DNA from 3 places in the Streptomyces sp. ML-6 genome. Region 1 is predicted to be linked to each of the others. Evidence: riboswitches for the same ligand, from Rfam matches in the RefSeq annotation. Region 1 holds a riboswitch; each other region holds the start of a gene.

What was found. A riboswitch is a leader RNA that binds a small molecule or an ion and turns the genes downstream of it on or off. The one in region 1 is predicted to bind S-adenosylmethionine.
Region 2: another riboswitch for S-adenosylmethionine. It lies ahead of OCT49_RS30375 (hypothetical protein); the one in region 1 lies ahead of thrC (threonine synthase).
Region 3: another riboswitch for S-adenosylmethionine. It lies ahead of OCT49_RS08115 (aminotransferase class V-fold PLP-dependent enzyme); the one in region 1 lies ahead of thrC (threonine synthase).

The regions. Positions count from the first base shown of each region.
Region 1 covers NZ_JAOTIK010000001.1:4,345,463-4,347,721, reverse strand. Annotated here, with positions in the region: gene thrC (threonine synthase) at 1-941, opposite strand, end outside; SAM riboswitch class I at 960-1,087, opposite strand; gene OCT49_RS19300 (glucosyl-3-phosphoglycerate synthase) at 1,242-2,204, shown strand; gene OCT49_RS19295 (alpha,alpha-trehalose-phosphate synthase (UDP-forming)) at 2,259-2,259, shown strand, end outside.
Region 2 covers NZ_JAOTIK010000001.1:6,914,064-6,916,322, forward strand. Annotated here, with positions in the region: gene OCT49_RS30370 (cytochrome P450 family protein) at 1-767, shown strand, start outside; SAM riboswitch class IV at 911-1,020, shown strand; gene OCT49_RS30375 (hypothetical protein) at 1,069-1,476, shown strand; gene OCT49_RS30380 (DUF4232 domain-containing protein) at 1,526-2,062, opposite strand.
Region 3 covers NZ_JAOTIK010000001.1:1,830,328-1,832,586, forward strand. Annotated here, with positions in the region: gene OCT49_RS08115 (aminotransferase class V-fold PLP-dependent enzyme) at 1-1,048, opposite strand, end outside; SAM riboswitch class IV at 1,224-1,341, opposite strand; gene trpD (anthranilate phosphoribosyltransferase) at 1,511-2,259, opposite strand, start outside.

The DNA of each region.
Region 1 (2,259 bases):
GTGTTCGGCTTCTGCGGCCGTACGACGTCGTGACCGGCCTTGAAGGCGGTGGAGACCGGGGAGCAGCCCTCGGCCTGGGCGCCGAAGATCTTGTACGGCCTGTCCTCGACGAGACCGAGCCGGATCAGCTCCTGGAGCCCCTTGTCGATCTTCGTGAGCTGCGATCCGGACGCGATCGGGATGACGATCTGGTCCGGCAGCCGCCAGCCGAGCTGCTCGCAGATCTCGTACGCCAGGGTCTTGGAGCCCTCGCCGTAGTACGGGCGCAGGTTGACGTTGACGAAGCCCCAGCCCTCGCCGAGCGGGTCGCCGATGAGCTCCGAGCAGAAGCGGTTGACGTCGTCGTAGTTGCCCTCGATGCCGACCAGCTCACCGCCGTACACCGCGGCCATGACGACCTTGCCCTGCTCCAGGTCGTGCGGGATGAACACGCAGGAACGGAAGCCCGCGCGGGCGGCGGCGGCGCCCACCGCGCCGGCGAGGTTGCCGGTGGAGGAGCAGGACAGGGTGGTGAAGCCGAAGGCGCGGGCGGCCTCGACGGCGATCGCGACGACCCGGTCCTTGAAGGAGTGCGTCGGGTTGCCGGAGTCGTCCTTGACGTACAGGCCGCCGGTGACGCCCAGCTCGCGGGCGAGGTTGTCGGCCTTGACCAGCTTGGTGAAGCCGGGGTTGAGGTTGGGCTTGTCCGCGACGTCCGCGGGGACCGGCAGCAGCGGCGCGTAGCGCCAGATGTTGTTCGGGCCGGCCTCGATGCGCTTCCTCAGCTCCTCGGGGGAACCGCTCGGCAGGTCGTACGCCACTTCGAGCGGCCCGAAACAGGACGCGCAGGCGAAGATGGGGCCGAGGTCGAAACGCTCCTTGCACTCGCGGCAGGAGAGCGACGCGGCGGGGCCGAGGTCGACGGAGGATTCGGTGTTCGCTGCAACAGTCTGCACAGCCATGATGGCGGAGGCCCTTTCTCCTCATCTTCCTTGTGACGCGCTTCGCCACAAGACGGAATTGGCACCTTCCCCACCGGGTCCTCGCGGCCGGCAGGAGGGTTGCCGGGACTTCAACGGGCCGTTCCCTCAGTCCCTCTGGATGAGCTCTTTGGCACCGGATCTTCGATCCGGGCGTTTATTGGCAGATGGACCCCGACATGCGACGGTCATCCGCGTTGTTCAAGACTGTAACCGAAGCACCAGGCTGTCGAGACAGCAGTCCGAACCGCGAGATGGATCACACAACAGGGAGTATCGACCGTGCTGGAAGAGGTCGAACGCTGGCTGACCGGGCGTTCCTGGTCGGCCGCCGACCGTCCGTTGGAGCGCCTGCTGGCCGCCAAGGCCGGGGACCCGCGCCGCGGAAGCGTGAGCGTGGTGCTGCCCGCGCTCGACGAGGAGGCGACGGTCGGCGACATCGTCACGACGATCCGGCGCGAGCTGATGGAGAAGGTCCCCCTGGTCGACGAGCTCGTGGTGATCGACTCCGGTTCCACGGACGCCACCTCCGAGGTGGCCCGGGAGGCCGGCGCCCGGGTGGTGCACCGTGACGCGATACTCCCCCGGATACCGGCCGTGCCCGGCAAGGGAGAGGTGCTGTGGCGCTCCCTCCTGGTCACCGGCGGCGACATCGTCTGCTTCGTCGACGCCGACCTGAAGGACTTCTCGGCGGACTTCGTCTCCGGCATCGTCGGCCCGCTGCTGACCGATCCGGACGTGCAGTTCGTGAAGGCGATGTACGACCGCCCGTTCGGGGACGGCACCGGCGGGGCGGCGGCCCAGGGGGGCCGGGTGACCGAGCTGGTGGCCCGCCCGCTGCTCAATCTGCACTGGCCGCAGCTGGCCGGTTTCGTCCAGCCGCTGGGCGGCGAGTACGCCGTGCGCCGGTCCCTGCTCGAACAGCTGCCGTTCCCCGTGGGCTACGGGGTGGAGCTGGGGCTGCTGGTGGACGCGCTGCACACGGTGGGGCTGGACGCGCTGGCCCAGGTGGACGTGGGGGTGCGCAGGCACCGGCACCAGGACGGGCAGGCGCTGGGCCGGATGGCGGCGGCGATCTACCGGACCGCCCAACTTCGGCTGTCCCGCGGTCACTTGGTGCGCCCCGCGCTCACCCAGTTCGAGCGGGGCCCGGACGGCTTCGTGCCGCGCACCCACGCCGTGGACACCGAGGAGCGGCCCCCGATGCGCGAGATCGAGGAGTACGTTTCGCGCCGCGCGGCCTGAACCGGCCCGACTTCGCACGTTTGGGCGGTTCGTGATCGGGCTAGATTCCGCAACA
Region 2 (2,259 bases), 2.6 Mb from region 1:
GGGTCGTCGGCATGCTGATGGGCGTGGGCGAGGCCGAACACCCCATGCTGATGAGGCGGTACGAGGCGTTCTTCTCCATGCTCACGCCGCAGGAGGAGCGCCTGGCGCTGCTGGCCGAGCTGGACGTCTTCTACACCGACCTCGTGCGCGAGAAGACCGCACGGCCGACCGACGACCTCACCAGCGCGCTCATCCTGGCCGAGGAGGGCGGCGAACCGCTCACCGAGGAGGAGGTGGTGGGCAATCTCAAGGCGATGGTGGCGGCCGGTCACGAGACCACCATCGGGCTGATCCTGAACGCCGTGCGGGCCCTGCTCACCCACCCCGACCAGCTGCGCAAGGTGCTCGACGGCGAGATCCCGTGGGAGACGGTGATCGAGGAGACCCTGCGCTGGGACACCCCCACCACCCATCTGCTGATGCGGTTCGCCACCGAGGACATCCAGGTGGGCGACGACGTGATCCCGAAGGGCGAGGGCGTGGTGATCTCCTACCGGGCCATCGGCCGCGACACCGGGCAGCACGGGGCGGACGCCGACGCGTTCGACATCACCCGGCCGACCCCGATCCGGCACATGTCCTTCGGCCACGGTCCGCACATCTGCCCCGGCGCGGGGCTCTCCCGCGTCGAGGCCGGCATCGCCCTGCCCGCACTGTTCGAGCGTTTCCCCGCGCTGCGGGCGGCCGTCCCGGACGAGGAGATCAGCAAGCTGCCGGTGATGACGCAGAACGATCTGGCGGCCTTCCCGGTCCTGCTGCACGGCTGACGACGGGCGGGGTGGTGGCTCGACGACCGCCGACGGGTGGCAGTTCGACGACCGGCGGGTGGCGCGGGGCGACCGGCGCCCCCGGCCGGTGCGGGCCCTGACCACCCGTCGGGCATCACCGGCCGTGGGATACAGTCTTCGTAGGTCATGAGTTCCAGTGCGCAGCCCCGGCTGACTGGACGGCACCCCGCTCCGCTGCGGGTGCTCCGGGTGAGGACCTGCCCCGTGCGCGGCGTGCGGGGAACAGCGGACCGTCGGGGCAGAGCACCTGAGGTCCATGATCTCGGGAAGGCGAAAACCCATGCTCCCCCATCTCATCCCCGATGACGGCTGCTCCGGCCACGGCCCCGGTCACCACGTCCACTGGATCCACGCCAAGAAGTGCCACCAGGAGCCCGGCCAGGCCGTGGAGCTCCTGCTCACCTCGGGCGACGTCGCCGCCGACGGCTGGATCGGGCTGCGCCCCGCCTTCGACCACGCCGGGGAACTGCCGAGGGTGTGGACGCACGCCCCGGCGGCCCTGACGGAACTGCTCGCCGAGCACCGCGGCCGCGTGTTCTGGCTGTCGCGGTGGCACGCCCTGAAGCTGGTGGACTCCGCAGGCCGGGCCACGGCACTGGTCAACGTGGGTTTCGAGGGCGGCCCGCTGTGCGCGACGAAGGCCCCGGACCCGCGGCGGACCGTCGGCGGTACGACCTACGGCCTGTAGCGGCAGAGCGTCCTGCCCCGGGCCGTACCGCCGCGTCCGCGGCCGCCCGTCAGCCCACCGCGTCCGCCAGGGCGAGGTCCGCCGCGGCGCTCGATTCCTGCCACAGGGTGGTGATCGGCTCCCACACGTGGACGCCCCCGGGCATGCCCACGGTGGCCCCGCTGAAGGTGACGCCCAGGTGGGAGGGATCGGCCGCCACGGAGAGACCGTCGACGACGTGGCCCTCGGAGCTCGCCGGGTCCGCGGTGCGGACGGCGGCGTAGGCCCGCTCGCCCGCGGAGAGCGTGTAGGGGCCGCTCTCGGCGGGCGGCACGGGCTGGGCGGAGCCGTCCAGCCCCGTGAAGGTGATCGTCGGGATCCGGTCCACCACACAGGCCCGGCTGCCGTGGTTGGTGACGTCGACACGGGCGACGTTCTGCTGTCCGCCGGGTGAGGCGTGCACGGTGAGGGCCTTCTCCTGGCATGTTGCGAGACGGCTCACCGTTCCGGCGGACGCGGTGCCGGTCATCACCGACATTGCGGTGCCGGTCAGCACCAGGGCCGCCGCGACGGAGAGGGCGGAGGCGGGGGTGGAGCGGAGGCGCATGGTGTTTCTCCCGTTGGATCGACAGCCTGCGGATACGGCCGAACGGCCGTGTGGGCCGTCACGGCCCACACGGACAGTGTGGACCGAACGGCATGATCCCCGCGAAAGATCGGACATATTGGTGCGGTAAGTCCGGTGCGCGGCCGACACCCGGACGGAGCCCGGATGGTGCGTGGACGGTACCCGGACGGCGTCCC
Region 3 (2,259 bases), 2.5 Mb from region 1:
CCACGAAGGAGATGACGCCGACCCGCGGGGCGTCGTCGCCGAACAGCGAGAGCACCTTGACCTGGGGAATCCCGGCGAGACCGGCCCGGACACCGGCGACGAGGCGCTGCTCGCGGGCGACCAGCGCGTCGAAACCCGCCTCCTTCAGCGCCTTGCAGGCGGAGGCGATGGAGTACGCGCCGATGACGTTGGGGGAACCGGCCTCGTGCCGGGCGGCCGTGGTGTGCCATTCGACCTCCACCCCGCCGTCGGTGCGGCGGGCGACCTTGCGCGAGGCGCCGCCGCCGGCCAGGTAGGGCTCGGCCTCCCGCAGCCAGTCGGCCCGGCCGGCGAGCACGCCGGAGCCGAAGGGCGCGTACAGCTTGTGCCCGGAGAAGGCGACCCAGTCGACGTCCAGCTCGGTGATGTCGACCGGGTGGTGCGGGGCGAGCTGCGCGGCGTCCAGCACGATCCGGGCGCCGTGCGCGTGCGCGGCGGCCGCCAGTTCCCCGACCGGCCACAGCTCGCCGGTGACGTTGGAGGCGCCGGTGACGCAGACCAGCGCGGGGCCGTAGGGGTCGCGCGCGGCCAGGGCCCGCTCCAGCGTCTCGACGGCCTGGGCCGGGGTGCGCGGGGCGTTCAGGTAGGTCACCCGCGCGTCGCGCCACGGCAGCAGCGAGGCGTGGTGCTCGGTCTCGAAGACGAAGACCTGGCAGTCGGCGGGGAGCGCCGCGGCCAGCAGGTTCAGCGAGTCGGTGGTCGAGCGGGTGAAGACCACCTGGTCGTCCGCACGGCAGCCGAGGAACTCCGCGACGGTGGCGCGGCTGTTCTCGAAGAGGTCCGTGGAGAGCTGGGAGAGGTAGCCGGCGCCGCGGTGGACGCTGCCGTAGTACGGAGCGTACGCGGCGACGTCGTCCCAGACCCGCCGCAGGGCGGGCGCGCTGGCGGCGTAGTCGAGGGCGGCGTACGCGACTTCACCCCCGGTGACCAGCGGAACCGTCACATCCTCGCCCAGAACGGGCAGCAGGGCACAAACCGACTCGTCGATGGCATCGGTGGGGACAGACATGGCGAACTCCCGTAAGAGGCAGGCGAAGAGCGCGCACCGGCAGGCATGCGGCAGTGCGGCGGAAAGAGAAAAAGGGTGTGCGGAAGAGGGCCGACCGGCCCTATCGCATTCGCGTGCTCACAAGAGACTCCCTAGGGACCAGGACCCCGGGGGTTGGCATTCACAGATGCCGAGGGGCCCGCGCTTGCCGCGGACCTCGCTGCCCACGGCCTGGTCTTCACCCGGGGCACCCCGCCACGGACGGAGGGTTGCCGGACAGCGGGCCGGGGCCGTAGTCGCTGTCACTCATGACCTGTCCAGCATCTTGCCATACGCGCGGACGCGCGCAAGGCGCGGTCCGGGATCCGGACTGCGCCCTGCGTCACATTTCCGCCCGTTCAGGAGCCTGTCAGGGCCTGCCGGGACCTGCCGGGTCTGCCCGGACCCGTCCGGGCGGCCACCATGTGACCGCCCGGCGGGCTCTCAGGCGTTGCTGGCCGCCACCCAGCGCTCCAGCGTCCGCGCCGCCGCGCCCGAGTCGATGGACTCGGCCGCCTTCGCCATCCCGGCGGCGAGCTGCTCGTTCAGCGTGCCGTCCGTCGGGTCCAGCGCCGTCAGGGCCGCCGCCGAGTTGAGCAGCACGGCATCGCGCACCGGCCCCCGCTCGCCCGCCAGCAGCCGACGGGCCACATCGGCGTTGTACGAGGCGTCCGCACCGCGCAGCGCCTCCACGGGCACCAGCTCCAGACCGACGTCGCGCGGGTCGAACGCCTCCTCGCGGACGGCTCCGTCCCGTACCACCCAGACCCGCGAGGTCGCGGTCGTCGTCAGCTCGTCCAGGCCGTCGTCGCCGCGGAAGACCAGCGCGGAGTTGCCGCGTTCGGCGAGCACCCCGGCGACGATGGGCGCCATCTTCGGGTCGGCCACGCCGACGGCCTGGGAGCGCACCCGGGCCGGGTTGGTGAGCGGACCGAGGATGTTGAACGTGGTCGGCGCGCCGAGCTCCTTGCGGGCCCTGGCCGCGTACCGCAGGGCGGGGTGGAAGCGCACCGCGAAGCAGAAGGTGATGCCCGCCTCCTCGGCGACCTCGACGACCCGCTGCGCGGAGAGGTCCAGGTTGACGCCGAGCTTCTCCAGCACGTCGGAGGCGCCGCTCGCCGAGGACGAGGCGCGGTTGCCGTGCTTGACGACCTTGGCCCCGGTGCCGGCGATGACGACGGCCGACATGGTGG